One region of the Lysinibacillus sp. PWR01 genome, then DNA from elsewhere that is predicted to be linked to it. Evidence: riboswitches for the same ligand, from Rfam matches in the RefSeq annotation. Region 1 holds a riboswitch; each other region holds the start of a gene.
What was found. A riboswitch is a leader RNA that binds a small molecule or an ion and turns the genes downstream of it on or off. The one in region 1 is predicted to bind S-adenosylmethionine.
Positions count from the first base shown of each region.

Region 2: it holds a riboswitch for S-adenosylmethionine, as region 1 does, so the genes downstream of both, ACEVFT_RS13315 (methionine ABC transporter ATP-binding protein) here and ACEVFT_RS03410 (bifunctional homocysteine S-methyltransferase/methylenetetrahydrofolate reductase) in region 1, are expected to answer to the same signal.
Region 3: it holds a riboswitch for S-adenosylmethionine, as region 1 does, so the genes downstream of both, ACEVFT_RS03025 (O-acetylhomoserine aminocarboxypropyltransferase/cysteine synthase family protein) here and ACEVFT_RS03410 (bifunctional homocysteine S-methyltransferase/methylenetetrahydrofolate reductase) in region 1, are expected to answer to the same signal.
Region 4: it holds a riboswitch for S-adenosylmethionine, as region 1 does, so the genes downstream of both, ACEVFT_RS06620 (cyclase family protein) here and ACEVFT_RS03410 (bifunctional homocysteine S-methyltransferase/methylenetetrahydrofolate reductase) in region 1, are expected to answer to the same signal.

Region 1 covers NZ_JBHERJ010000025.1:112-7,958, reverse strand. The annotation lists gene desA (Delta(5) desaturase DesA) at 1-180, opposite strand, end outside; gene ACEVFT_RS03420 (GNAT family N-acetyltransferase) at 290-790, opposite strand; gene metH (methionine synthase) at 886-4,317, opposite strand; gene ACEVFT_RS03410 (bifunctional homocysteine S-methyltransferase/methylenetetrahydrofolate reductase) at 4,310-6,157, opposite strand; SAM riboswitch class I at 6,247-6,347, opposite strand; gene ACEVFT_RS03405 (protoporphyrinogen oxidase) at 6,447-7,841, opposite strand.
Region 2 covers NZ_JBHERJ010000067.1:821-8,667, forward strand. The annotation lists gene ACEVFT_RS13305 (MetQ/NlpA family ABC transporter substrate-binding protein) at 1-190, opposite strand, end outside; gene ACEVFT_RS13310 (methionine ABC transporter permease) at 260-928, opposite strand; gene ACEVFT_RS13315 (methionine ABC transporter ATP-binding protein) at 918-1,946, opposite strand; SAM riboswitch class I at 2,029-2,132, opposite strand; gene ACEVFT_RS13320 (thioredoxin family protein) at 2,189-2,500, opposite strand; gene ACEVFT_RS13325 (toprim domain-containing protein) at 2,514-2,855, opposite strand; gene gcvH (glycine cleavage system protein GcvH) at 2,946-3,326, opposite strand; gene ACEVFT_RS13335 (arsenate reductase family protein) at 3,407-3,763, opposite strand; gene ACEVFT_RS13340 (acyl-CoA dehydrogenase family protein) at 3,970-5,754, opposite strand; gene ACEVFT_RS13345 (acetyl-CoA C-acetyltransferase) at 5,881-7,053, opposite strand; gene ACEVFT_RS13350 (3-hydroxyacyl-CoA dehydrogenase/enoyl-CoA hydratase family protein) at 7,103-7,847, opposite strand, start outside.
Region 3 covers NZ_JBHERJ010000021.1:132,811-140,657, forward strand. The annotation lists gene chrR (oxygen-insensitive NADPH nitroreductase) at 1-57, opposite strand, end outside; gene scpC (succinyl-CoA:acetate CoA-transferase ScpC) at 423-1,946, shown strand; gene ACEVFT_RS03015 (SLC13 family permease) at 2,019-3,500, opposite strand; gene ACEVFT_RS03020 (glycerol-3-phosphate acyltransferase) at 3,697-4,329, opposite strand; SAM riboswitch class I at 4,485-4,598, shown strand; gene ACEVFT_RS03025 (O-acetylhomoserine aminocarboxypropyltransferase/cysteine synthase family protein) at 4,716-6,017, shown strand; gene ACEVFT_RS03030 (hypothetical protein) at 6,353-6,739, shown strand; gene ACEVFT_RS03035 (homoserine dehydrogenase) at 7,204-7,847, shown strand, end outside.
Region 4 covers NZ_JBHERJ010000043.1:875-8,721, forward strand. The annotation lists gene ACEVFT_RS06595 (erythromycin esterase family protein) at 1-641, opposite strand, end outside; gene ACEVFT_RS06600 (hypothetical protein) at 781-1,134, opposite strand; gene ACEVFT_RS06605 (DUF2225 domain-containing protein) at 1,157-1,840, opposite strand; gene ACEVFT_RS06610 (Cof-type HAD-IIB family hydrolase) at 2,177-2,950, shown strand; gene ACEVFT_RS06615 (DedA family protein) at 3,022-3,618, shown strand; gene ACEVFT_RS06620 (cyclase family protein) at 3,649-4,386, opposite strand; SAM riboswitch class I at 4,476-4,582, opposite strand; gene ACEVFT_RS06625 (YuzC family spore coat inner layer protein) at 4,679-5,077, opposite strand; gene ACEVFT_RS06630 (helix-turn-helix domain-containing protein) at 5,204-6,775, opposite strand; gene ACEVFT_RS06635 (ABC transporter substrate-binding protein) at 6,850-7,800, opposite strand.

The sequences.
Region 1 (7,847 bases):
GGCACTTAAGCCAACTGTTAGCCAAGGTGATACATCCACTAACAAGTAACCAGCCACCCATAATGCAATTAACGGAACAATTGTATTTATAATCTGAAAAACACTTTTACGCGTATCTGATTTAGCAAATGGCGCTACATCTTGGCGTAACTTTTTTGTTTTTTCTTTAATAGTTGCCATCTTTTACTCCCTCGTTTCTTTTTTTCTTATGACCTCATCATAAAACAAGAGTACAAGTCAGCAACAGACGCAAACATCACAAAAAGGATATGACATTTGTCATATCCTTTTATGATTTCGGTCCAGTCAAATGCAGTTGGTAGAACACAAGGTCTAGCCATTGCTCAAACTTATAGCCTGCATTTTTGATTGTTCCGGCATATTCAAAGCCTAATTTTTCATGTGCTTTAATACTACCAATGTTTTCTCCATCAATGCCAGCGACAAGCGTTTTCACACCATTTTCTTCAGCAATCGCTATCAGCTTGTGCATAAGCTTTGTAGCAATCCCCTTTTGATAATGCTCTTTATGCACATAGACGGAATGCTCCATTGTATATTGATAACCTGGATAAGGACGGAATTGACTATAGGTAGCAAAGCCAGCGACAAGCCCATTTTCCTCAAATACAAGCAAAGGATTATCTAATACTCGTTGCTCCTTAAACCATTGTACTTTTTCATCTAAAGTTTGTATTTCATATCGATAGACCGCCTTGCTTGTTAAAATAATATCATTATAGATGTCCAAAACCTCAGGTATATCTTTTTCTTCCATGAATCGAATCATCCTGCTCACTTCCCTTAACCAAATTGTCATCATCCGCAATGAAATAGAGATAGACAGTCATGGCATTGACTATCTATCTCCTCCTATTTTATGCCTTAAACATTGAAGTAGCGAGCATCAGGATGAGCAAAAACGATTGCAGATACAGATGCTTCTGGCTCCATCATAAAGCCTTCTGTAAGATGAACGCCAATATCCTCGGGTTTTAATAAGCCGAATAGTTTTTCTTGATCCTCCAAGTTAGGACATGCAGGATAACCGAATGAAAAACGTTGTCCCTGATATTTTGCTGCAAAACGATCTCTCATAGTGAAATCTGTTGCATCAGGGAAGCCCCATTGGTCACGAATTTCCTGATGCATACGTTCAGCAAAGCCCTCTGCTAATTCTAATGCAGTCGATTGTAAGGCATGGCTTTCAAGGAATTTCCCATCCTCTTTTAACTGGCGAGCTTTAGCCATAACTCCCTGACCTGCTGTTACTACCATGAGCGCAATATAGTCCATTTCACCGCTCTCTACTGTTTTTAAGAAATCTGCAAGACATAAAAATGGTTCAACCTGCTGACGAGGGAAGGTAAAACGTTCAATTTCTATCTTACTATCAGCCGGATCATACACAACGACATCATCACCATCTGCTTGAGCAGGGAAAAATTGATACAAACCTGATGGCTTTAATAGATCACTTTTTAAATAATCATCTACTAAATCCTTTAGCTCTGTTGCTCTTGAATCGCCCGCTTCAAGCAATTGCTGAACTTGCCCTTTCAAGCCTAAATGGTGTCCCAGTAATGTACGCATATTAACATAAGGATATAAATGCGATACGGAGTAGTCTTTTTTTACATGACGTCGTAAATCGGCTGGTAAAAATACTGGCGCTCCCTTTACTGTTCGTACAGGCTTTATTGTTACCTCTTTTGCAGGACGAGCAGCTCTTTTTTCATCAGCCTCTAAACGTTTTTGACGGGATTCTTCAATTTCTGCTAAGAAATTTGCACGTGTCCCCTCACCCATTAATAAATTAGCTTGCTCTAAGCCTTGCATGGCATCCTTTGCATAAATAACAGGACCGCCATATTCATCTGCAATTTTTGTTTCAGTAAAACGTCGAGAAAGTGCAGCTCCACCAACTAAAATAGGTACATCAATCCCCGCCTCTTTAAAATCCTGAGCAGTAATGACCATCTGTTGCGCTGATTTCACTAGTAAACCTGACAGCCCAATAAAGTCTGGTTTTTCCTTACGAATCGCTTCAATCAATTGGGCAGGCGTTACTTTAATGCCCAAATCGACAACCTTATAGCCATTATTACTTAATATAATATCAACAAGGTTTTTCCCAATATCGTGGACATCACCTTTTACGGTAGCAAGTACCATTTTCCCTTTACCAGCACTCTCTTCATCCTTCTCCATGAATTGCTCTAAATGAGCAACAGCGGCCTTCATTACACCTGCTGATTGTAAAACCTCTGCTACAATGAGCTGATTATCATTAAATAATCGACCTACCTCAGCCATGCCCTCCATTAAAGGGCCATTAATAATATCCAGCGGTGCCTCAAAGATTTCTCGTGCAGCATCTAAATCCTCTATTAGCCCTTCTTTGGTACCTTCTAATATATAGTAAGCTAAACGACCTTCAACCGTTTTCGGAATATCCGCTTCCGTTTTTTCCTTCTTTTTATCACGATAAAAATCCGTAAACACAGCTAATGTTTCATCATTTGTATTAAATAGCAAGTCATTTGCAAGTTTAATTTCCTCTTCAGGGATGGATGCATAACGCTCCAGTTTCTCTGTATTCACAATGGCATAATCTAAGCCTGCCTGTGTGCAATGATAGAGATAGACAGCATTCAGTACTTCACGGCCAACTGGTGGTAAACCAAATGAGATATTACTTACGCCAAGTACCGTCAATGTCTGCGGCAATTTTTCTTTGATGAGACGAATGCCTTCAATCGTTTCAAGGGCTGAACCAATATACTGTTCATCCCCAGTTCCTACAGGGAACATCAACGGGTCAAAAATGATATCCTCCGGTGCAAGTCCCCATTTCTCAGTTAATAGTTTATAGGAACGTTCAGCAATTTCCAGCTTGCGATGACGATCAACGGCCATTCCTATCTCATCAATGGTTCCAACTACTAATGAGGCTCCGTACTTCTTCACGAGTGGCATTACTGCATCAAATCGTTCTTCACCATCCTCAAGATTAATAGAGTTAATGATGGCTTTCCCTTGAGAAAACTTTAACGCTTCCTCAATAACCTTTTCATCAGTCGAGTCAATCACAAGAGGCACCTTAACCTTTTTTACAACCTCCTGCATAAATCCACGCATATCGGCTAATTCATCACGATCAGGGTTGGCTAAACAAATATCGATTACATGAGCACCATTTTTTACTTGTGCACGTGCAATCTCTGCTGCCTCCTCAAACTTTCCATCAATGATCAAATTCTTAAATTTACGAGAGCCGATAACATTTGTTCTCTCCCCGATAAATAACGGACGCATAGAATCGTCATACAATAAGGGTTCGATTCCCGATACCGCATGACCATGTGTTTTTTCAGGTAATTGACGAGGTTGTTCATCTTTTAAAACCTCGCGAATGGCTGCAATATGAGCTGGAGTCGTTCCACAACATCCACCTACAATATTAAGCCAACCCTTATCTGCAAAACCTTTTAATTTTTGCGATAGCGATTCTGGTGATTCATGATAACAACCTTCTTCATCTGGTAAGCCTGCATTCGGGTAACAGCTAATATAGCCTGTTGAAAGCTCTGCTAATGAACGAATATGATCTGTCATAAACTCTGGTCCTGTCGCACAGTTTAGGCCAACTGATAATGGTTTAATATGCTCGATTGAAATATAAAAGGCATCAATTGTTTGCCCTGCAAGTGTCGTACCCATTGGTTCTATTGTTCCAGAAATCATGACTGGTAGTTCTTTTCCAGTTTCCTCAAAAGCACGCTTTACGCCTAGGGTGCCTGCTTTGACATTGAGCATATCCTGACTTGTTTCTAATAACAGAACGTCGGCTCCTGCCTCAATTAATGCCTTTGCCTGTACAAAGAAATTTTCCTCTAGCTCATCAAATGTAATACCACCTGTAACTGATAACGTTTTTGTTGTTGGTCCCATAGCCCCTGCGACAAAACGTGGCCAATCCGATGTCGAATAACTATCCACTGCTTGGCGAGCAATTTCCACTGCACGCTTATTAATTTCTTCGGCTTTTGCGCCAAGATCATATTCATTTAACACAAGAGGCGTCCCACCAAATGTATTTGTACAAATAATATCTGCGCCTGCCTCTAAGTATTTGTGATGAATTTTCTCAATGACATCAGGTCTAGTAAGGACAAGATTTTCATTACAGCCATCAAGCTCCTCGCCACCAAAATCCTCTGCTGATAAATTTTCGTTTTGTAGCATTGTTCCCATTGCGCCATCAAGAATTAAAATACGTTTCTCTAGTTGCTCTTCAATCGAGTGCTTAGCCATGTATACTTACTCCTTTTTTCTGTTCATCCAATTGCTCTATATATTTCATCAACTCTAGGGTCACATCATAACGTAAAAACGGTGTAATAAGGTAAATACCATTGAAATATTGTGCAGCCACTTCTACTAATTCTTTGGCAATAGCAATTCCCTCCAATGTTGCCCGTTCCTTATCTTCCCCACATGCCTTCATTCTTGCTAAGGCATCTTCGGATAATTTGATACCTGGCACTTCATGATGTAAAAACTCAGCACTTTTATAACTCGTAACAGGCATAATGCCGATGTAAATTGGTGCTTGTAAATGCTTTGTTGCCTCATAAATTTCTACAATTTTTTCTTTCGTGTACACTGGTTGAGAAATGAAGTAGTCTGCTCCATGCTCAATTTTCTTCTCTAAGCGTGTCACAGCACGATCTAACACACGGACATTTGGATTAAATGCAGCAGCAACTGAAAAATTTGCTTTTTTACGAAGTGGCTTGCCTGAGAAAGAAACCCCTTCATTTAACTGCTTAATTAATTGGATTAACTCCATTGAAGATACATCATAAACACTTGTCGCACCTGGGAAATCTCCAACTTTTGTTGGATCACCTGTAACGGCCAACACATCATGAATACCTAAAGCATTTAATCCCATTAAATGCGATTGTAGACCAATTAAGTTACGGTCTCGACATGTAATATGTGTTAGTGGGCGTACACCATGTGTACTCTTTAACAATGCTCCCATTGCAATATTGCTAATACGTGGAGAGGCCAGTGAATTGTCTGCCATCATGACTACATCTGCACCTGCATCATACAGTTGCTTTGCTCCTTCAAGGAACCCATCAATCTCTAAATGTCTAGGTGTATCCAATTCTACTATGACAGAGCGTTCACGTTTTACTTTTTCATGAAGAGGCTCATACTTTGGTGGCTCCGCTTCACGAACAATCTCAATCTTTTCAGGTTTCGCATGCTTCTCCTGAACCGGTGATAACTCTTCTAAATACTTCTTTGCTGCTGCAATATGTTTCGGTGTCGTACCACAGCAGCCCCCTATTAAGCGTACGCCTTGATCACGTAATTCGACAGCCGCTCGACCAAAATAATCCGATTCTGATTCATAAACGACACGTCCATCTTCTAAGTCAAGAAGTGAGGCATTCGGATAGGCAGACATAAATGCCTTGTTAGGAAGTTCTACACCTTCAAATGCTTGAATCGTATGATGTGGACCTAGTCGACAATTGACACCCACGATATCTGCACCGAGTGTTTCTAGCTCATGCAGGGCATTATTTAAAGACATTCCATTTTGTAAAACACCAGGCTCATGCATAGATACTTGTGCAATAATCGGTAAATTTGTTTTTGCACGTAGCATCTTTAAGGTTGCAGTTAATTCTTCAAAATCATAATAGGTTTCGAGTAAAAGGCCGTCTGGATTTCCTGCAAGTAAAACATTTGCTTGCTCTTCAACTGTCGCTAATATTTCATCTAATGTTGCATCACTTTTACGAATTCCTCGAATACCTCCAATTGTCCCTAAGACAAATTGACCGCCATCTGCCGCTGCTCGTTTTGCAATGGTAATAGCCGCTTCATTAAATTGTTGGACCCGTGATTCTAATCCATAGCGAGCTAATTTAATGGCATTTGCACCGTACGTATTCGTTTGAATGATGTCAGCACCAGCTGCAATATATTCTCTATGAATCTTTTCAATTAACTCAGGTCTCTGAACATTCATTTCCTCATGGCAATACTCCAATCCATAGCCATATAGCACTGTGCCTATTGCACCGTCTGCTGTCAATACATGCGTTTTTAACCTTTCAAGCAATCCCATAAAACTAGCCTCTCTTCCTATGTCTCTATATAATAAAAAGCCTTCTTTCATAAAAAAAGAAGGCTTTAACGATTCATCATTGTTGTTCCTTCTCATCTTCGACTCAATGGTCTTCTGGATTTAGCACCTGACAATAAAGTTGGTTGCTGAAGCTTCAATGGGCCAGTCCCTCTGCTTCTCTTGATAAGAATTAAGTATGAATTTTTTAAATAATTAAAAGAATCATATCGTTTACTGACGAATGAGTCAAGACTATTTCACATAACAAAGTTTTTTTCCACTTAAAACCTTAGAAATTGGCAAGTTCCTTCGCAAGCTCTTCACCAATTTTTTTACCGTTTTGAATGCAAGCGCCGATACCTACGCCAAAATATGAGCACCCAGCAATCGATAAATGTGGATACTTTTCATGTAATTCCTGTAGTAATCCTTGTAACGCTTCACGATGAGCTAGATCATATTTAGGCATTTGATCAATCCATTTTGTTACATTCACAACTGTTGGCTGTTCCTCAATTCCTAGGCTTTTTCTCACGTCTTCTAAAGCTACAGCTGCCAATTCTTCATCCGTCATGGCACGTAGTTGCTCATAGGCTGGATTGATGCTCTTATAAAAGAGTCGTACAAGTAATTTATGTTCTTTCGATGTATGCTTCCATTTACGACTCGTCCAGGTTGCTGCATTACAAGTAACATCCGAATTATGCGAAACAATATAGCCCGTTCCATCTGCTGGCAATCTAGAGTCTGGCACATCAAAGCCTAAATAGATGGTAATGGCTGACGCTGTCGTAAATTGGTCAAAATAGCGGTTTAAAGATTCATCCTGTAGTAGATTTTGAACAGCATCATTCGGTAATGCTAAAACGACATAATCTGACTCAATATTTTCACCATTAGCTAAGGAAATTGTGTAGTTTTTATCTTGTTTTTGAACATTTAGAGTAGTAACGCCCTTGATGATTTCTACATCTGATAATGTTTGTTCAAGTCGATCAATTAAAGAAGATAAACCATTTTTAAAGGATATAAATTTTTTGTTCGCTGCTTTAACAAATTGCTCACGATTCGCATCAAAACCTTTAATAATACTTCCATAATTATTCTTATAATCAATTAAATACGGTAAAGTAGAGCCAATGGAAAGCTGATGTAAATCGCCTGAATAAACACCTGCAAGTACTGGTGCAATTTGATTTTTCACCAGTTCCTCCCCTAAATAGTAAGTTAAAAATTCTCCTATTGAACTTTCCTTTGTGAAGCCGTTGTTTGGTAATGTTAAATCCTTTAACGCTGCTTTTTTTCCTTGCTCTGAAATAAGTGTACTTTCTTCTAAGGATGCCAAACTCATCGGTATACCAAATGTTGAATCTGTTGGTATAGCGTGTAACTCATTATTCGTATAAATATAAGAAATACCTGTTTCGTTGTAAACTAGCTCCGCTTCAAAATCAAGCTCCTGTACGAGTTCCATAACGCCTTGATGACGGGCTACAATAGAATCAGCACCTGTTTCCATGATGAAGCCTTGTTCATGTGCTGAATATAATTTGCCTCCTAAATATGTATTTTTTTCTACAAGCACTAGACGAACATCTAAATTATTCTCCTTCACTTGACGTTGTAAATAATGCATTGTACATAGTCCTGTAATTCCGCCGCCTAAAACAACAACTGTTTTCATAGTAAC
Region 2 (7,847 bases), on a different contig from region 1:
AAATAGGTTTTGCTTTTTCTAAAATAACTGCGTGCGGTGTATTAGAAGCACCTACTTTTAATGTTACGTTTTCTTTACTATCTGTTTGATCGCCAGATGCTGATTTTTCATCTTCTTTTTTATCTGTACCGCAAGCTGCTAATGCTAGTACAAGTATTGATAAAAATAATCCTGCTAATAACTTCTTCATTTATGACACTCCCTTTTATTTGTTTAAAATATGTTAGCGGTAAGAACCGGAATAACCTCAATTTTCTTTCTAGCGTTTATCAATTCTCTCGGTAAATAAATCACCAATCCATTGAATAATAAATACGACTACTAAGATCAAAATAGTTGCCATTAATGTCACATCTTGGCGATTTCGTTGGAAGCCGTCTAGGAACGCTAGGTTACCAAGACCACCTGCACCGATAATTCCAGCCATCGCAGTATAACCTACAAGGGCAACAGCTGTTACAGTGATACCAGAAATTAAAGCTGGTAATGATTCAGGGATCAATACTTTCCAAATAATTGTAGAAGTTTTTGCCCCCATTGAACGGGCTGCTTCTATAACACCTTTATCAATTTCGCGTAACGCAATTAATACCATACGAGCATAAAATGGTGCTGCACCGATAATTAATGCTGGTAACGCCGCATTAGCTCCTCGAATTGTACCAAGTAAAAACTTCGTAAATGGAATTAATAAAATAATTAATACGATAAATGGAATGGAGCGGAATATATTAACGAGTGATCCTGTTAAAAAGCTAACGATTTTATTTGCCCATAACTGATTGGGACTAGTTAAAAATAGAATGATACCAATGGCTAACCCAAGAATAAATGTCACAACTGTAGAAATAGCTGTCATATACAATGTTTCATACGTAGCTTGCCACATATTTTCCCAGTCTACATTCGGAAAGAGATTAGTTAGCATTTGCAATCACCTCCGTTTGTACTTCGACTGTATTTAAATAACGAAGGGCTTCAGCCACGTTTGTCTTCGAGCCATCAATTTGCACAATCAGTGTACCGTATGCACCATTTTTTGTTTGTGAAATATTACCATGAACAATACTTACCTCTACATCAAATTGTTTCACAAGATGTGAGATAACAGGTTGTTCTGTTTTTTCACCAACAAAAATCAGTTTGACAAGTTGTCCAGTTGGATAGTTTGCTTTGATTTGTGCCACCGTATCCTGTGTTTCCTTTGTGTCTGTAATTTGAGATACAAACTTTTTGGTAATGGCCGCTTGTGGTGCTTGGAAGACTTGTAATACCTCACCACGTTCCACAATTTCGCCTGCCTCCATCACCGCTACACGATGACAAATTTTGCGGATGACATGCATTTCGTGTGTAATCAGGACGATTGTTAAGCCTAAGCGTTCATTTATATCAACGAGTAAATCGAGAATGGCATCCGTCGTTTCAGGATCGAGTGCCGATGTCGCCTCATCACATAGTAAAACTTCTGGATTATTCGCTAATGCACGGGCAATCCCTACACGTTGCTTTTGTCCACCGGAAAGCTGGGATGGATATGCCTTATCACGTCCTTCTAGGCCTACAAGTGCAATTAATTCCTTTACACGTGCTTCACGTTGAGCCTTTGGAAAACCAGCGATTTCTAAAGGGAAAGCAATATTTTCAGCCACTGTTCTCGACCAAAGTAAATTGAAATGCTGGAAAATCATACTTACCTTTTGTCTAGCTGCTCGAAGCTTTTGTCCTTTTATCGATGAAAATTCTTGATTGTTCACCGTTACTGTTCCTGTTGTCGGTTTCTCTAAACCGTTTAATAAACGAATCATGGTACTTTTACCAGCGCCACTATAGCCGATAATGCCAAAAATTTCACCTTTATTGATGGTAAGGTTGACGTCTTTGACTGCCGTTAATTCGCCATTTGCTGTTTTGTATTTCTTTGTAATATTTTGAAGCTGGATCATAGCGAATACTCCTTTTCTCATATAGAAAACCCCTTCACTCACAGACAAGTAGAAGGGGTCACGTATTATACGTTAAACCGTTCTCTCATCTTTCAAAGAAAAATCTTTGGGTGATTTGGCACCTTTTCACATTGTGATGGTTGCCGGGCTTCATAGGGCACTTCCCTCCGCCACTCTTCATAAGAGTTCGATATATTTAATGTTTTAGTAATATATTTGATACTTTACCACGCTAGTAAAGTTCAGTCAATTGATTTTTTTAACAATTCATATAAAAATGGTACGGATTGAAAAGCATAAATCTTTTCTGTCACTTTTTCGCCATCACTGATGAGTAGACATGGAACACTTTCAATTTGATGTTCATAGGCTATGTGTTCCAAAAAATTGATATTCGCTTTGCCAATTTGTAGCTGTGGCAGTAATTGTTCAATAATGGACATCATTTTGGATGCCACTGCGCACGTTCCACACATTGGTGTATATAAATAAAATGCAGCTGTCTCTCCCGACTGTTGGGCCGCTGCCCACTGCTCTGTTGACCATTCTTCCATTTTTCACGCAACCTTACAAAATATATTCATTATGGATTGAGAAATGTGCACGCAGTAAAATCATTGCTAACACTTTTCTTGGTGTTGTCTCTACTTCCTTGTACGTTGGCATTGTACGAAGGTGCTCAGCTTCTGGATAATGTCTGTCCATTAATGCACGTAGCTTATCACCAGAAGTATCTGCATCAAAAAAAGTAAATAGCTCACAGCCCTCGTAGGGATCAAGTAGTTCTTCTAATTGATGCACACCAATTGTGCCGTTCGTACATAGTATTGTAACATTCTCATTTAAAATAGGCTCAATTTGTAGCTTATCTGAGCGTCCTTCTACTATCAAGCATTTTCCCTCGAACATTACGCCACCTCCATTTAGAGATCCCACTTATAAGTCATTATATAACAAAAAACGCCGGTAGTTTCCGACGTTTTTTGATTATGGCTTGTCTTATTCAGCGATCATTTCTTCGTATTGCTCTGCTGTCATTAGTTTCTCAATTTCTGATGCATCAGCAGGCTCAACAACGATCATCCATGCTTTTTCATATGGTGATTCATTAACGAATTCTGGGCTATCTTCTAAATCTGCATTTACTTCAACTACAGTACCTGAGATTGGTGCGTATAATTCAGAAACAGTTTTTACTGATTCTACGCTACCGAATGGATCATCTGTTTTGATTTCGTCGCCAACTTGTGGAAGCTCAACGAATACGATATCTCCTAATTCAGATTGTGCGAAGTGAGTAATACCAATACGTACTTTTCCATCTTCTACTTTTACCCATTCATGTTCTTCAGAGTATCGTAAGTCTTTAGGTGTGCTCATGCAAAAAACCCCTCCATAAATATGTAATATATTCACTTTCAGTTTGCCATACTTCTCCTATAAATACAAGGTTAAATACGTTATTTCCAAGCTTGCTCAAAATCTGCTTCTTTAAAACCTAAAGTAACTTTTTTTCCATCTGTGACGATGGGACGTTTAATTAACATACCGTCGGAAGCAAGTAGCTCAAGCTGTTCATCCTCAGTCATTTCCGCTAACTTGTCTTTTAAGCCAAGCTCACGATATTTCATGCCAGAAGTATTAAAAAACTTCTTCAAAGGCTGTCCACTAGCTTGCCAAATAGCTGTTAATTCTTCCTTAGTTGGCGGTTGCTCTGCGATATGTACCTCTTCATAGGAAACCTCATGCTCATTTAACCACTTCTGTGCCTTTTTACATGTTGTACATTTCGGATAATGGAAAAATTGAATCGTCATTACAATGCTCCTCTTCTGTCTTTTTCTGTAGTATACCATCATAGTTGTTTTCAATGGTGAACTTCACTCTTTTTTGTAAGTTTATCCACCAGTTTCACATTTTTATCCGTCTCTTATACGATTCTATCCACCAATTTTGCACTTCTATCCATCTCATATAAAAAACCTAGCTATCTTTTGCAGATAGCTAGGCTAGGTGTGCGCTATTAAACAATATATTTTTCAGCATCAATTAGTTTAACTGACGCCTCACGCTTCTTCGCAATTAAGTTGTATGGATTATTGCGCGTTAGCTTACGCAGTGCAGATAATGTCATACGGGCTGCATCGCCATCTGCTGAAGCAAGAATTGTGTCTTTTGCTTCTTTTTCGATTTCTGCGAATGCTTCTTGGCAGAAAATTTGTGTGTATAGCAATTTTTGATGAGCTTTTTCAGCGCCGTCACGAGCAATTGCCTTTTCTGTACGTAAGACAGCTGATTCCATCGCAAATAATTGGTTAGCGATATTGGCAATGTTCACCAATACTTCTTGCTCTTGATCAAGTTTTGCACCAAAGCGTTGTGCTGCTAAGCCTGCAGCTAATACCGCAATCTTCTTCGCATTTTTCACTAAATATTTTTCTTGTGCTAGCGGCTCTGTACCGATATCTTCTGGCATTAGCATGAGCAGCTCTTGCTGTAAACTTTGAGCAACTTGTAATAGAGGAAGCTCACCTTTTAGTGCCTTTTTCATAAATGTACCAGGTACTATCATGCGGTTAATTTCGTTTGTGCCTTCAAAAATTCGATTAATACGAGAATCACGGTAAATACGCTCTACCTCATACTCAGCCATAAAGCCATAACCGCCATGAAGTTGTACTGCTTCATCTGCAATATAGTCTAATGTTTCTGAACCGAATACTTTGGCAATCGAGCATTCAATAGCATATTCAGCAATCGCACCTGCAATCACTTTTCCTTGCTTTTGCTCTTCTAGGCTTAATTGGCTTAAGCGATCCTCAAATAGACCAACAGTACGATAGTTTAATGATTCTGAAGCATATAATTGAGAAGCCATTGTTGATAATTTCTCTTTTGTCAGATTGAATTCAGAAAGCTTTGTTTTAAATTGCTGACGTTGGTTTGTATACTGAATAGCTAACTCCAATGCACGTTTAGATCCACCAATTGTGCCCACGCCAAGTTTATAACGACCAATGTTTAAAATATTGAACGCAATGACATGACCACGACCAATTTCACCTAATAGATTTTCTACAGGTACTTCCGCATCTTCTAATACTAATGTACGAGTAGATGATGATTTAATCCCCATTTTCTTCTCTTCTGGGCCTACCGAAACACCAGTGTATGCTCGTTCTACGATAAATGCAGAGAATTTATCGCCATCAATTTTTGCGTAGACAACAAATACATCAGCAAAGCCTGCATTCGTAATCCATTGCTTTTCACCATTTAAAATATAATGTGTGCCAGCTTCATTTAATTTCGCAGTCGTTTTTGCACCTAAAGCATCAGAACCTGAGCCTGGCTCTGTTAATGCATAAGCAGCAATTAATTCACCTGAAGCAAGCTTAGGTAAATATTTTTTCTTTTGATCTTCATTACCGAATAGAACAATTGGTAATGACCCAATACCAACATGGGCACCATGTGTGATAGAGAAACCACCTGCAACAGACATTTTTTCAGCGATTAAAGCTGAAGAAACTTTGTCTAATCCAAGCCCTTCGTATTCTTCAGGTACATCTGCTCCAAGTAAGCCTAATTCGCCTGCACTTTTTAGGAGACGCACTGAATGCTCAAATTCATGGTGCTCTAAATTTTCAACTACTGGTAAGACTTCATTTGCCACATATTCCTCTGTTGTTTTAGCAATCATTTTATGCTCGTCAGTGAAATCTTCCGGTGTAAATACACGATCTAATTCCACATCTTCAATAAGAAATCCGCCGCCTTTAATGAAATCAGTTGTTTTTTCAGTCATGATAAATTCCTCCCAATATATCGTTTTGTTTGTTGATTCCCCTAATGATCATGTATAGAAAAGCTTGATGTATACAATGTTCGGAGGCAACCGTAAACAGTACACCTCAAGCTGATCTAGCTAAATTTATAAAATTTCAAATACACCAGCAGCGCCCATACCGCCACCAATACACATTGTCACGACGCCATATTTTTTACCTTGACGCTTCAATTCATGAATCAGCTTTAATGTTAAAATAGCTCCCGTTGCGCCTAGTGGATGACCTAATGCAATCGCTCCACCATTGACATTGACTTTATCTTGGTCGATGCCTAAATGACGTACAACCTCTAGTGACTGTGAAGCAAATGCTTCATTGATTTCCCATAAATCAATATCATCGATGGATAAACCTGCAATTTCCAATGCTTTTGGCACTGCCACGATAGGGCCGATGCCCATTACTTCAGGAGGTACACCACCAACTGCAAAGCCTAGGAATTTTGCCATTGGTGTCAGTCCCTGCTTGTCAGCTTCTTCACGATCCATTACTAGTACGGCTGCTGCACCATCAGAAGTTTGGGAGGCATTACCAGCTGTTACACTGCCTTTTACATGGAAAGCTGGACGCAGTTTTGCTAAACCTTCAACTGATGTACCTGGACGTACACCTTCATCCATACTAAATGTGAATTTTTTTACTTGTGGTTTATTGTTATCGTCTACGTAATGCTGTTCCACTTCGATTGGTACAATTTCATCATTGAATTTACCTTCTTTAATCGCCTTTTCAGCAAGGGCGTGTGAGCGAACAGCAAAAGCATCTTGATCTTCACGACTAACATTGTATTGACGAGCTACTTCCTCAGCTGTATGCCCCATGCCCATATAATATTGTGGAGCCGTTTCCGCTAAAGTCGGATTTAAACGTGGTGTATTCCCCACCATCGGCACCATACTCATGGATTCTACACCACCAGCAAGAATGGCCTTTGAGTGTCCTAGCATGATTCGCTCTGCTGCATAGGCAATCGCCTGTAAACCTGATGAACAAAATCTATTAATCGTCAGAGCAGGCGTTGTATCTGGTAATCCAGCAAGTGCACCAATACTACGTGCCACATTCATCCCTTGCTCTGCTTCTGGCATCGCACAGCCTAAAATTAAATCATCAATCGGCCCTTCATAGCCTGCTCTTTTCAATGTTTCTTTGACTACGACAGCACCAAAATCATCTGGTCTTACTGTTGCTAAAGAACCTTTTTTTGCTTTTCCAATTGGAGTTCGTGCTCCTGCTACAATAACGGCTTCACGCATCGTATTAATCCCCCTTTGTTTCATGTGCAAGATTGATCTATTTCGTCAATTAGTTACGAAGTGGTTTACCTTTTAACAGCATGTGTTGCATTCTTTGCTGTGAAAGTGGATTAGCAACAAGGCTAAGGAATGCCTCACGCTCTAAGTTCAATAAATATTGCTCATCGACTAAAGTGCCATATGGAACCTTACCACCTGCAATAACATAGGCTAATTTTTTAGCAATTTTCAAATCATGTTCGCTAATAAAGCCTGACTCAAACATCCCTTGCGCACCGATGAGTAATGTTCCATAGCCTGATGCACCGACCACTGGCACTTTTGTTGGTACAGGTGGTTGATAGCCTGCTTCGTAAAGCGCTAATGCCGCCTGCTTCGCATCATATAATTGATGATCTGGATTAACTGAAATACCATCCGCAAAGTTTAGGAAATTATTTTCACGTGCTTCCTCACCAGATGTTGAAACCTTCGCCATCGCAATTGTTTCAAATACTTTATTAGCAATATGTTGATAGTCTACCTCTACGCCATTTGGTAAGCCCTTTAGGAATTTTTGATAGAGCGCTTTATTTCCGCCGCCACCTGGAATTAACCCAACCCCAACTTCCACTAAGCCCATATATGTTTCCATCGTTGCTTGAATATGTGCAGCCGGTAAGCAAACCTCTGCCCCTCCACCTAATGTCATGGCAAACGGTGCTGCTACAACAGGCTTACGTGAATATTTGATTTTTTGCATAGCATCTTGGAATGCCTTAATCACGAAATCTAGCTCAAAAATATTATCATCC
Region 3 (7,847 bases), on a different contig from region 1:
CGGTTCTCCATCATAGATGCGTACCGAGGAATGGTTGCGTAATAATTCTTTAACCATTAAAACTCTCTCCTTTGTGTCTGTTCTATACCATGAGCATAGCACGCTTTTCCGTCAAAATCGAATAGTGAGGTATAAAAAGTTATATATACATAATTTAAAAATGTAGAAATTATCTCGTAAAGTAAAATATTTCATTTGATATAGATTAAATATTCTAAATAGTATAAAATTATAGAAGCGACTGTTTATTTGGTTGTACTACCAAAAATTACATTATCTTTATTCGCAAATGTTTATACAGCATTAGCTATTAGGCGATGAAATCCTCCTAGAATAAAGATATAGCCTCTGATGGACGTCACAGATTTACTGGAACCAAATATGCGAGTTGAACAAAATAAAGTGGAATGGAGGAATAGGGAATGGAAGAAAAATTAGCGAAAAAGCTTCGCCATGAACAATTGCGAAGCAAGGTTGTAACAGCAGAAGAAGCAGCATCTTGGATTAAGGATGGCATGGTATTAGGGATGAGCGGATTCACACGTGCTGGCGATGTAAAGGTTGTACCTCTTGCACTTGTAGAGAAAGCGAAAAAAGAGAATTTCCAAGTAGATGTCTTTACAGGTGCATCACTTGGCCCTGAGGTAGACCAATACTTAGCAGAAGCAGGGGTCATTCGTAAACGCGGTCCTTTCCAAGCAGATGCTGGCATTCGTAATAAAATCAATAGTGGTGACATCACATTTGTGGATGCCCATCTTTCTCATAATGCTGAGCTTGTCCGCCAAGGTATTATAGGACCAATTGATTTTGCGATTATTGAAGCGGCTGCAATTACAGAAGAAGGCTTATTAATTCCTACAACTTCAGTTGGTAACTCTCCGATTTTTGTGCAAGAAGCAGACCAAGTCATCATTGAATTAAACGTAGCACAGCTTGATGCATTAGAGGGTATACATGATATTTACGTACCTGCACCACAAGGAAAACGTGATCCAATTCCTTTACAGAATGTTTCTGATCGTCTTGGTATAGTTGGAATTCCACTAGATTTAGATAAAGTAAAAGGCATCGTTATTTCGGATATATTAGATGCACCATCAACTATTGTCCCTGCTGATGAAGAGACGGATGTTATGGCTAATCATTTATTAAATTTCCTGCGTGAAGAGATTAAAGTAGGTCGCTTAACAACAAGTTTGCGACCAATTCAATCTGGGGTAGGCTCAGTAGCAAATGCTGTATTGCTAGGTTTTAAAGATTCTGAGTTTGAGAACTTAGAAGTTTATTCAGAAGTTCTCCAGGATGCAGTATTTGAATTGATTGATGCAGGAAAAGTAAATTTCGCTTCTGCTACTTCTATTACCCTTTCTGAGCAAGTAGGAAACCGTGTTTATGGGAATTTTGAAAAATATGCTGATAAATTAGTATTGCGTCCTCAAGAAATTTCAAATCAGCCTGAAATTATCCGTCGACTCGGATTAATTTCAGTGAATACAGCCTTGGAATTAGATATTTACGGCAATGTTAATTCAACACATGTTTCTGGTACAAAGATGATGAATGGTATCGGAGGGTCTGGTGACTTTGCTCGTAATGCACGTTTAGGAATTTTTGTGACAAAGTCTTATGCTAAGGGTGGAGATATTTCAAGTATTGTCCCAATGGTCTCACATGTGGATCATACGGAGCATGATGTTGATGTCATTGTAACTGAACAGGGCGTAGCAGATTTACGAGGACTTGCTCCAAAAGAACGAGTGGGACTTATCATTGATAATTGTGCACATCCTGATTATAGGGAGCAGCTGTGGCAGTACTTTAATGATGCCAATGAGGCAACGGGTGGACATCACACACCACATGACCTAGAAAAAGCACTATCATGGCACGTTAACTATGCGAAAAACGGTACGATGAAAGACCCTGCTTTTACGAAACAATAGTCTTATCTTAAAAGCCTTGAAGGACAGATAGTCTGTTTCTTCAAGGCTTTTACGTTTTAATTTAATGAAAGTCTATAATAATCCAATCCATTTCCAATAAGTTGCAGAGAACAAAAGTACGAGAAGGAAACCGATAATGGTTAATGGAATTCCAGATTTCAAGAAATCCTTTGTTGTAAAGGAGCCTGTACCATAGGCAAGCATGTTTTGTGGTGCACTAATTGGTAATAAGAAGCCAAAGCTTATGACGAATTGTTGCACAATAACAAAACCAACTTGATCAACATTAGCCGTTAATGTGGAGGCTAAAACGATAAACACAGGTATAAGTGCTGAGGCTAAGCTAGTTGCGCTTGCAAAGCCTAAATGAATCAAAATGTTAAATAAAGTTACGAGTGCGATGGTTGCTAGTAAAGGCATAGTATCTAGCCCGAGTGAACCAAAAACTTTATCTGATAACCATGCAGCACCTTGCGTATTTAGTAAAATGGTTCCTAACATAATGCCTACCGCAAAGACGATAATTGTTCCCCATGGAATATGAGGCTCAACTTCCTTCCACGAATACACACCGATTTTAGGCATTAATAGAATAGCGATAGCAATAATTGTGACTGTTGTCGTATCAAATGGATGTAGCTTTCCTTCAGTTGCCCAGAAAAATAGTAAAACTACGGATGTAATGATTAAACGAATTTCAGGAGCCTTTAATGGGCCAAGCTCTGCAAGCTGTTTTTTGATGACCTCTTTACCACCTTCGATATTGCTAGTCTCAGGTTTAATTAAAGCAATCATAATGAAAAATAAAAAGATAGACATAATAATTGAGAAGGGGGCGGCATAAAGTAGCCAAGCACCCCATGAAATATCCACATTAAATTGCTCTTGGATAAAGTTTAAAGCCACCATATTTTGAGCTGCTGCAGTCTTAATACCGATATTCCAAATGGAAACTGCTTGTACCGAAGTAATAACTAATAAGGCAGCAAGCCGACTATCACGTGGTAAACCAAAAGCTGCCACCATTCCAAGCAATATCGGTACTACTGCGCCAGCACGTGCTGTAGCAGAAGGTACAAAAAATGCGAGGACGATAGAGACTAAAATAGCGCCAAATACGATAGCTTTTGTTTTCGTTCCTACCAATGAAAGAATCCAAAGAGCAAGTCGTTTATGTAGATTAGTAATTTGCATTGCTGCCGCTAGAAAAAGAGCTGCTGCTACTAAAGCAACGGCAGAATTACTAAAGCCGCTTAAAGATAATTTTAATGCGCTAGCTGTTCCTAGCTCTGTAGTTGGATCCTCCATTGACGGAGCGAGTCCTAGTAAAACAGTTACTAGCGCAATGATCATGGCCGAGCTCACAGGATATGAAACGGCCTCTGTAACCCAAAGGATGACTGCAAAAGCTAAAATGGCTAAAGCTCGTTGCCCAGCTATAGGTAAATCACCGTTATTAGGTAAAAAAGTAATAATAATCAGTAAAGCGAAGGCCAAGCCAATCCATAGTGGCTTTAAATTACGTTTTGAAGCTTCTTGATTTGGTGAAGACATATTTTCTCATCCTTTCTACGATAAAAATGACGATTATTATCCATAACATCGGCCTAGATAATGTTTTATTAAGATAAGAATATATCTTTTTTATTGTAGAAAAAAAACTACGCAGAATAGGTGTTTTTTACAGCAATATGAGTAGATAAAGAGAAAATACATGGTCACAAAAAATACAAAAATATCCATAAAAATATTATTTCTTTTTCTTAAAGGCAGAAGTTACTTTAGGCTCTGTACCATTGACTAAACGTTTAATATTTTCTATGTGCAGGATGATGGCTATGCCAAAAAGAAGAACAGCTATAATGGTTGGGCCAATGCCAGGAATCCATAAATAAGTGGCTGTACAAAAAACGAGATAAAACTCTAGAACACCAACAATTAAATAATTTGTTGCAAAGGATAAAATAACAAATAAAATAAGTGCAAATAAACCAATCTTCCAATCGACAGCAAGTAAAATTCCGATAATGGAGGCAGTTCCTTTTCCGCCATTGAAGCCCATATAGAAAGGGAAATTATGACCTAAAATGACCCCAGCAGCCATAATGTAGGTAAGCAGCCATATTTGTTCTTCTGTTAAATGAGTGAAGTCCGCTAGATAAAAATGTGCACCGATAATAGCTACAACGCCTTTGCCAATATCGATGAGGGCTACTAAAACGCCATATTTCCAGCCGAGGGAAAGAGTAGCATTAGAGGCACCGGCATTGCCGTGGCCCGCTTTTTTTAAATCAACCCCCGATAAAAACTGTGCCACTTTAGAGCCGTGAATACAGCCAATTAAATAGCCAATAATAAGAAAAGTGATCACGGCCTTTACCATAAAAATCCTCCTCTCAAAATTTTTTCTAAAATAGTGTATGCGTTCATATTACGTATAAGAGCAGACAGAAGTTTCGGAAAAAATAAAATTTACATGTTGACAGAAAAAAACTCTATGTTTATACTGTGTAACAACGATGGAAATTGAATCTCATACTCTTATCAAGAGCGGCGGAGGGATAGGCCCTATGATGCCCGGCAACCAGTAAGTAACGAGCTTACTAAGGTGCTAATTCCTACAGATTCTTACTTGGATCTGGCAGATAAGGGGAGGAAAACTTGCAACCGCAACCCTCTTCTTAGCTGAAGAGGGTTTTTGTTTTCTACAGAAAAATCCTCCTCATCTCCGGTACCATCGTAAAAAAAATAACCATTTGGAGGTACACAATGACAAATTTTAAACCAGAAACATTGCTGTTACATGGCGGTCAAGAGCCAGACCCAGTGACGGGTTCTCGAACAGTTCCTGTCTATCGCTCAACTGCTTTCGTATTTAAAGACACTGCTCATGCGCAACGTCTTTTTGCCTTAGAGGAAGCAGGGAACATTTACACAAGGATTACCAATCCAACTGTTGATGTGTTTGAAAAACGTGTGGCTTTATTGGAAGGTGGAACAGCAGCAGTAGCACTTTCATCTGGTGCAGCAGCTATCGCATTTTCCATTTTAAATCTAGCTGGAGCTGGTGATGAGATAGTAGCAGCTAGTTCTTTATATGGTGGTACTTATAATTTATTTGCTAACACATTACCAAACTATGGTATTAAAACAATTTTTGTAGATGAAACAAACCCAGAGAATTTCAAGGCGGCGATTACTGATAAAACAAAAGCAGTCTTTGCTGAAGTGTATGGTAATCCAAGCTTAAAGGTTTTAGATATTGAAGCAGTAGCTAAAATTGCACATGATAATGGTCTACCATTAATTATTGACAGTACGTTTGCTTCTCCTTACGGTTCTACACCTATTGAATACGGTGCAGATGTTGTAGTACATTCAGCAACTAAATGGATAGGTGGTCATGGTACAACTTTAGGGGGCGTTGTTGTAGACGCTGGTAAGTTTGATTGGACTAGTGGTCGATTCCCAGGTTTTACTGAACCAGATGCTTCTTACCATGGTTTACGTTATGGAATTGATACAGCTTCTGCGGCCTTTGCTACGAAGCTACGCGTACAATTATTACGTGATTTTGGTCCAACATTAAGTGCAGATGCTGCCTTTAATTTATTACAAGGTTTAGAAACGCTTCATTTGCGTATCCCTAAACACAATGAAAATGCATTGGCAGTGGCTGAATATTTACGAAACCACCCATCTGTGGAGTATGTAAATTATAATGGCCTGGAAGATTTTCCAACACATGAATTGGCAAAGAAATATTTAAGAAATGGCTTCGGTTCAGTGCTTACATTTGGCATTAAAGGTGGACGTGAAGCTGGGCGAAAGCTTATTGATAGCGTAAAGCTATTTTCACATGTAGCAAATGTAGGTGATGCTAAGTCATTAATTATTCATCCTGCTTCCACTACACATCAGCAACTATCAGCAGACGAATTAGTTCAAGCTGGTGTAACCGAGTCGCTCATTCGCTTATCCATCGGTTTAGAGGCAATAGAGGATATTATTGCTGATTTAGATCAAGCCATTACACAGGCAACAACTACTGAACAAACAGTAGAAGCCTAAGCTTTAGAACATAGGGAAGAATGTTGTAGCGTTTACGTATTTTCTCATTCGATTGGCCTCATTTGGTAATGCGTTAAACGTTGCTACATCAACCAATTGCTACATCCGTTAATTATCAGAACCTTATAAAAAATAATACCAAGTAATTTTATATGTATTATTGACTTAATTAAATCCTTGTTATATACTAGGAAATAAGTTAAGGGTACGAAAATTCTTGTTAAAAAAGGTAAATGTTTTCATAAGTGCTCCCCCACTTTTGAATATATAGAAGAGCAGTTGCCTAGCCAGTAACTGCTCTTCCCAAAAAAACTGATGATAAAGGAGTGTTTAAAATGGGTAATATCTATAGTGCACAAAACATTGTATCCTATCTAATATATGAGCTAAATGAAGGGCATGTCTTTGTCAACAATAAGTCCATTCAACACCTTCTTACATCAGTCGAAAGAAAATGGCAGCAAGTCTTTGGTCATACAGCATTTCAAGAACATGTTTTTGCTGAAGAGGAAGACTATACTGTTAAGGAAGTATTTGAGGCATATGAACAGTACGGTGTGAGCCATATCTCACTTCCTGCGACAGAGATTTACTTAAAATATGGTACATTTCAATTAGTGGAACGTACGTATGCAATACCAAATTTTACAGAAGAAGAAATTAGTCTTGTTCAACAAGCTTTAGCACAATATCGTTATCAATTGCTTTCAAAAGCAAGTTAAAACCCCCTCATATATTTAAGCTCATTCTCTGCTGCTACAGGGAATGAGTTTTTTCTTTAAAGGGATTGTTATGAATGTCCGAGCATACATATATATAATAGAAGAAAGACATTCGTATATTGAAATGTAAATAGTCAATATTTGTTCAAATCTTATAGAATGATTAATAAAACGTATAATAAAGGGAATGAAACCGATTTCTTTTGCACATCTAGAGAAAACAAATGTCCTTCCTAGAAAGATTTTTCTTGTGCAATGTATGTATTTGCGTTACAATTTTCTTTAAGTTAAATTTTGAATTATTTGAATTTGTATGTGTTCCAACACATATAGAAATAGCGAAACTCATACAAAGAAGAGTTGTTGGCTAAAGACTGCGGTGGGTGTCAAATAGTCATGACACAACCCCATGGAGAATTAGCTTTAATGAAACTGCGGAATGTAAGTTGGAGGGAATAACAAGAATGGCAACTATAAAGGCAGCGATTTTAGGATTTGGAACGGTAGGTCAGGGGATCTACCATATTTTAAATGAAAAACGAGAAGAGCTAAAAAATAAATTAGGTATTGAATTAGAGGTAGCGAAGATTTTAGTGACAGATGCTAGTCGCGAACGTGTGCCAGGAACAGCACATTTAATGACAACAAGCATGGATGAAGTCTTAGCAGAACCAGGTATGCAGGTTGTGTTTGAAGCAATTGTTAACGAAGAGCCTGCATACAGTTATTTAAAGCGAGCAGTTGAACATAAATGTCATGTTATTACAGCCAATAAAGTGATGTTTGCCAAACGAGGTTTAGAGTTGCAGGATCTTGCAAAAGCTAATGGCGTTTTTGTAGGCTATGAGGCTACTACTGCTGGTGGTGTACCTGTTATTAAAACAATGAAAAATATTTTACTTGTAAATGATGTAAGTCGTATACAAGGCGTCTTAAATGGCACATGTAACTATATTTTAACAAAAATGCGTGCACAGGGCTGGTCTTTCGAAACAGCTTTAAAAGAGGCACAAGGCTTAGGTTATGCTGAAGCAGATCCATATAATGATATATCTGGGCAGGATGCATTTAAAAAATTAATGATTTTAAGTGCCTTAGCTTTTGGAGA
Region 4 (7,847 bases), on a different contig from region 1:
AGCTTAGGGTTTTGGAGCCAATCTCCGTTCGTAAATGGCCCTTGCTGTTGAATATCAAAGCCAGTAAGTACAAGAGGTTGCTCTGTTGCTTGAGTTGATTTTGCATAGTCAAACAGAGGCAAAGTTTCTTTTGTCCACCAAACCCCGAAAATGGCATCCTTCATTGTCTGTAGAGCTGCTTGCTTGTCAATTTGTCCTTGAGCGTTCATCACATTGCCCATACCACTTTCAAAGGCAAGGACATTATAGCCCATTTCCTGATGTAAAAATTGTATTAAACGTGTTTTCGCGAGATTGAATTGTGCCACACCATGCGAGCTTTCCCCTAAAAAGACAATACGTTTATCGTGTAATAAGGGCTTTAACATCTCTAAATCCTCAAATTTGTTAGCGGGAATTTTTTGTCCATTAAACATTTCAGGCTGGATGGATGACAAGCTGTATGCATGATCATTCGCCCATTTTTTCCAATCAAGTAATGTTTCATTAGAAGTCCTAGCTTGTTTGACTGTAGAATCGTTTTCAATATTAACCTGCTCAGTTGTAGGAACAGCGGCAGAGACACTAGCAACTCCGTTCAATGTCAATAAACTTGCCAGTACAAAACTTAATAAAGCCTTATGCTTCCTAGCTTTCTTCATTCATTATCAGCCCTTTTCTTTATAGTAATACTAATTATAGGGAGCGAAGTTTAAAGTAAAGGGAATATTTGTTTAAATTTAGTTTAAATTTCCTTATATAAAAAGAAAAACACCTCCAATTGATGGAGATGTAGGAATGCTATTTATAGTGATACGTACTTGCCCTTACATGGTTACGTTGAATTTGGTTAAACCACGCACGATCCTTTTCTTCTTGTTTTAATGTACCAACAATGGAGGAAGAGCAACTTACGCAAATTTTAGCTTGTGTAATCTGCCCACATCGTTCGCAAGGGGCTCCTAGATTAGGGAAAATGGAGTTCTTTAATTTCCCTGCTTTTACCCATTTGTAAAGCAATTCGGATGATACGCCTGTTAAAGCGACAACTTCATCGTTTGTTAAGTAGCGATTATTTTTTCTTAATAAAAAATGATGTAACTCTGAAAATATATCTTCTTCTCTCACATCTATTTTCTTTTGAAATAGCAACATAACTAATCATCTCCTCGTCCCATTAATTAATGATTTCATTAATTGTTATAGGTTGTTCATCATATTTATAATTTTCCCAACGATTACGTGCAAGCTTGCGATATTTCGCCGAAACATTTCGATCAGCGATTAAGCGAGAAAATCCTTTTTTAGCTTCAGGAATGTCACCTAGTCGTAGGCTTAATTCAGCATGTAAAAACTGAATTCTCTCTCCACCTTCTTGATTGGAGGCAAAGGATTTACTATAAAAGTCTCTAGCTGCAAAAAGGTAGCGCTTTTCGGATTCTTCGTCATTTTTTAATCGATAGAGCCAAGCAATTTTTAGAGCGAAATTCGCCATTAAAAGAGCTTCCTCCATTGATGCACGGGATACTAAATAGGCGAGCTTAAAACTGATAATGGCATCATCAATTGTACGTTCCTGACAGATATCCATAGGTTTCTGGAGCTCTTTAATGTATAGTTCATCAATGAGTAGCATGAAAGGTCCATATGTCCGTGTCATAGATTTATGATAGGCATAGCCACAATGTGGACACACGGCAACTTCATACAGCAAAGGGTTTAGGCCATCATAAACAGGCATGAAATCCGTTTGTTCTTCGATAATTTTATATCGATTAGGGCGAACTTTATATGTTGTAAACTGCTTTTTGCAAAATTTACAATCTACACTACTTTCATAGTAGTAAATGTTAAATGCCATAAGAATCAACTCCTTTGCGTGCTCTAGAATTTTATTTCTTTTGTTCTATTTATACGTAAGAATTTATCGTTCAATGTATTTAAGTGATTATCTTTTATTTTAACAATTTTGAGTTCTTTGGTATACTCCTTTAGAATTATTAAAATAAAAATATTCATGGATTTATTAGTTAAATATTATTATAAATACGCTTGTAATAGTTTTTATCGGTGTTGCGAATGGAAGTTATATAGTTTGCTGAAAGTTTGTCAAAATACTTTCACATATTTCATGGAAAAGAAATAATAAACTTGATTCTTGTGGTTCTAAATTACTATTTATGTAGGGGGACTCAAAATGAAATATAACATCGTGTTTTTTGATGTAGACGGCACATTAATTAATTACGAGGATGGCTGTGTGGAAGAAAGTACAAAACAGGCTATTCAGCTATTGCAAGACAAGGGAATCCATCTTGTAGCGGCTACCGGAAGACCCTTATCCATGTGCTCTGAGTTAAAAGAGCTGGGGATTGAAACCTTTATTACAGCAAATGGAGCCTATGTGAAACATAAGGATCTTGTCATACATAAAACACCCATTGCTAAAGATATTGTCCAAAATGTACAGGCTTTTGCGCAGGAACAACAGCATAGCCTAACATTTTTTACAGAGCAACTGTCCATGAATAGCATACAAAGTCCAGTAGCTTTAAGAGCGATGCAAGAAACTTTATCTTTACGGGATTTTCCACTTGTAAATGAAACAATTGTAGATGAAGAGGTTTTTCTCATGTGTCTGTATGCAGATGAGCTGGCTGAAAAAAGATATGCTAGCCAATTTTCGAATATATTTTTGCAGCGATGGCATCCTTATATTGTGAATGTATTACAGCAGGATGTTTCGAAGTCATTAGCTATTAAAGCGGTACTGGATTATTTTAATATTAGCCCTGAGAATGCCATTGCCTTTGGCGATGGGGATAATGATATTGACATGTTAGAGTATGTAGGGTTAGGGATTGCCATGGGAAATGGTAGCACAGCTCTAAAAAGTGCTGCCAATTTTGTTACAAAGAAATCTACTGATGGCGGTGTCAATTTTGCTTTACGTCAACTTCAAGTCATTTAGAGTGCTGAGGTTAGACTGTCATGAAACTTATATAGCAGGTCGATTTTAATAAATTTTAGGTGGGATGATTTATGGCACAACACGTGCAGTCTCTAATTGAACATTACGGATACTTTGGGATTATCGTGATTCTAATTGGAGGCATTGTTGGGTTGCCACTTCCTGATGAGGTCTTTTTAACTTATGTAGGCTATAGTGTTTACCGAGAAAGCCTTGAACACATTCCTGCCCTAGTCAGTGCAATGATTGGTGCAGTAGGAGGCATTACTTTAAGCTACTATATCGGTTATCGTTTTGGCTTACCGTTATTGCAGAAATATGGCCCTAAAATGCATATTACAGAGCAAAAAATTGATTTTACGAAAAAGATGTTTACAAAAATTGGACCTACCTTATTATTAATTGGCTATTTTATTCCTGGGGTACGTCATTTGACAGCATATATTGCAGCTATTAATAATTATCCTTATAGGAAGTTTGCGCTTTTTGCCTATACAGGTGCATTTATTTGGACGTTCACATTTATATCATTAGGAAAGATGCTTGGGGAGAAATGGCGATTTGTTGGATACTATTTAACCCATTATAGTATCTATCTCATCCTATTGTTTATTCTAGGAATGCTTATTGCTTACTTTTTATTCAAAAAAAGAAATGGACAAAAATAAAAGTCGGTATACGCTATACCGACTTTTATGTTATGGCAAAATAGCAAATGAGCGCACAGGGAAGCCTGATGCTTTTTCTGGCTTAGGTACGATATTGAAGATGATAGCGCCCTTCGCAGGTAGCTTGTCCAAATTAGTCATTAACTCAATTTGATAGGTGTCTTGTTCAAGCACGAAATATTCGCCATCTAGCTTGCCATTTTTACGAAAATCAGCGGCAGAGTCCGTATCGAATGTTTCATGACCAATTGCGCTTACCTTGCGTTCTTTTAGTAAAAACTGTAAAGCCTCTAAACCCCAGCCAGGGATGTGGTTATGTCCTTCTGCATCCTTATTACTGAATGCCTCCTTATCTGGCCAACGCTTACTCCAATCTGTACGTAATGCTACAAATGTTCCTGCTTCAATTTCTCCATGCTGGGCTTCAAAATCACGAATATCTTCAACACTTAATGAAAAGTCATGGTTGCTAGCAGCCTCTTGTGATTTATCAATGACGACAAGGGGAAGAACGAGTTCTTTTAGTTCTAATTCTTCTAAGTACCGAGTGTCTCGCACAAAATGAATAGGCGGGTCGATATGTGTGCCATATTGACCAGGGAACGTAAATTGTTGGGCGAAGAAACCATCTTCATGAGAGAATAATGTTTCAAATTTAGCGTCCTCAAACATAAAAAAATGTGGTGAATTAGGGCCGAATGTATGTGTTAAATCAACCCATTGTTTTGATTTTAATAATTGCAAAGCTTGTAAAAGTTCATTAGACATCATTTTCCCTGCTTTCTGTTGAAATTAGTGGTAAATAAAAGGAGTCCCCTTATAGAAGAGGACTCCTGCAAAAACAACGGTAGTTCTTCTTCTCATCTTCAAGGCTGATCATTTTGCCAATTGGAGTTAGCACCATACTGTTGAGCTGGTTGCTGAGACTTCATCGGGCCAATCCCTCCGTCTCTCTTGATAAGAAAAGTGATATAAGAATTTTCAGAAATAACAATACAAATACTTTAGCATAGTTTTTTATAGTTTACAAGTTCACTAGGGATACAAGGTTAAAGTTTTTTCACCAATTTAAATTTAAGGTTACTCCACAACAATCATGATCAATAAGACGTATTCTAAAACTGTCTGGTGTATAGTTTGCTTCAAATTTCATCGTGATGCCTGTTGATGTGATTAGTCTATCAACCTCTGTTTTATTTGAAAGCTGTGCAGCATTCATTAGATCATGTGCAAATTGTTGAGAGCTATCAATTTTATCCGTAAGTAATTGAGCTTGCTGCATCATCGCCTTTATCCGTGTAGCTGAAATTTTCAATTTATGTGTGTCGACAGGTGGAAAGGGATTTGTGGTCGGCATTGCTAAATGTTGAAGAATAGGTCTTACGGCAAGCTGATGGACGGATGGCGACGTTGGATAATGATAGGGATGAACAAAGTACGGATAAGGATTGTAATACAATGTAATTCCTCCTATCCTATAGCTGATATCTTATCTTATGTAGCCAAATGGCTTTCGGTGTTACTTTCAGTATCAAGTTTGTCCTAAAACATTGAAAAAGGAAGCTATAGTGGGCTTCCTTTTTGTTTAGCCTAGGATATTCAAGACATCATCAATTTTTTTACTATGTGATAAAATGCCATAATTCATCCATGTTAAAAAGTCTACTTCATAGACACATTTACTTTTAACTGCGGCTAGGTTTTTCCAAGTGGGCGTTTTTAAAATAGCACGTTCCTCATTTTCATAAATAGAATGTTGTTTATCAAATGTAATAAACAAGTGATCTGCGTCTAATTGCAGCAATTGATCAAACGTCAGTTGTGCTTTACGTTGATTGTGCGGAATACTCCATACTAGTGGATGTGGCATTAAACCTAAGTCACGATATAAAATGGGCCCCGTATAGCCACATTCAGGACCAGCGTATAGGGTAATGCCAATGGCTGAAATACGGAGAAATGCCACACTTTGCCCATAAACGGATTTGCTAAGAATTCCTTTTGCTTGCTGTACCTTATCCTCATATTGTAGGACCACGTCTTGCATCAAGGAGGTCTTTCCTGTTAAATCAGCAATTTTAAATAAAGTAGATTGCCAGTTCTCACCAGGATGTGAGATATGGCAGACAGGGGCTACCTCATTTAAATGATGAAAGGATTCCCAACGCTCCACACCAGAATCTAGCATAATTAAAGTTGGTTTATAGTGAAGAAGTCGATCCATTTCTCTATTTTGTACATCAATATCTGGCACTTCTTGGAGACCTAAATAGTCTTGTTTTCCCCATTTTGAATGACTGAATTGAGCAATTGGCGTAATCCCAAGGGCGACAAAGAAATCTTCTAAAAATGGTGCAAATACACGTAGATTGCTGCTTTGATTTCTTCGATATTGCCCTGGAGAGATGCCGACCTGTTCTTTAAAACGACGATTGAAATAATACTCATTATTAAATCCGACAGACTGACTAATTTCAAATACTCGATCATTTGTCGTCATTAATAATTGCTTAGCTTTTTCAAGACGAATGTTATTTAAATAGTGAAGAGGGATTTGCCCCGTAATCTCTTTGAAAATGCGCGTATAATTCCATCTTGGTACATCGGCTAATTCGGCCAACTGCTCAACTGTCCACTCTTTTTCAAAATGTTTATGCAAGTGGTTAATGGACTGCTCAACAGATTGGCGATCATTTTTTTGCACCTGCTTGGGTATAGCTTGATGTAAGAGCAATAACATCAGCTCTTGAAAGTGAACATGCTGCTCAAAAATCGTATGCTCATCCTCCGCTAGGCGGTTTTGATAAATGGCTTCTAGCAGTCTGTGACATTGCGAAACGGGGAGGAGACGTTGCTCTTTAACACGCGTAAAATGGTTAGAAATAGTCTGATTATCACTGAGATGGACAATGTTGAATTGTAATTGATAAAAACATAGGTGCTTGCTTTGGATGTGAATACTAACCGTGTTATTGGGCGGTATCAATATGCACTTTTCTTCACTAAGATGTATGGTGTTATGATCTATTTCTAGCTTTCCACTGCCACTCATTACGATGAAAAGTGTATAGAAATCACTACTAATCAACTGCTTGTTTGATGATTGAATTGCATAAGAGATATTTTGTAACGTATAAACATGTGTTAAGTTACCCATTGATGATTCACCCCTTTATGTTGAATTTGAAGAAAAACACAAAGAAAGCCCTCTTAAGAGCTTTCTTTTGAACATTATTTTACGAACCATTTCTCTAGATCATCATACTTTAGCAAGTTAGCTGTGATTGCACCTGATTGCCAATATGTTCGATCAGCAATATAGACATGCCCATTTTTTACAGCAGGTAGTGTTTTCCATAGTGTACTATCTAACCATTTAATTGCTTCTTGGTTTTCTTCAGACTCCCAAGAGCCGTTTGAAGGGAAAAGGATGATATGATCCGCATCTAATTCTGGAATAGCCTCTTCAGATAAAACCTCGTGGAACTCTGTCATGTCACGGGCTAATGGATGTGGTGTTAAGCCTGTCTCTGTGTAAATATAGCCAGTATAGCGATTTTTAATGCCAAATAACGCTAATGTATTATCTGCTACATTTAGACGTACAACAGCAACTGTTTCGTCTCCAATAGACTTATCTAAGTCTGCTTTTAAATCGGTTACACGTTGCTCATATTGATCAACGATTTCTTTTGCTTTATCCGGAATATTTAAAACATCGGCTATAGTTTTCACAATTTCACGTGGATCTTGTAGAATATCTTCTTTTAAGCGGTAAGTAGGCGCTATCTTCGAGTATTCTTCATACTTTGCCTTATCCGCTGCACCATCTACAATGATTAAATCAGGCTTAGCTTGTAGTAATGTTTCTATACTACCAGTAATGTCGAACTCAGGAACATCTAATCCTAAATAGTCTTGTTTACCCCAGGATGGGTGATACCATTGCACTACAGGTTTTACATCCAAGGCAGTTAAATAATCTTCCAAATAGATAGCAGCTACACGCTGTGGGTTTGTAGGGATTTCTACTTTCCCAAACTCATCTTCTACAATTCTTGTATCTTTAGTTGATTGTTCCTCTTTAGCTGTATCCTCTTTTACTTCATTTGAGCCACAGGCACTTAATACGAACATTAGTGCAAATAAAACTACAAATGAAAAATATCGACTTCTACGCATTGCTATTCACTCCTATAAATTTACTAAAACAATAAGAATATCATCTT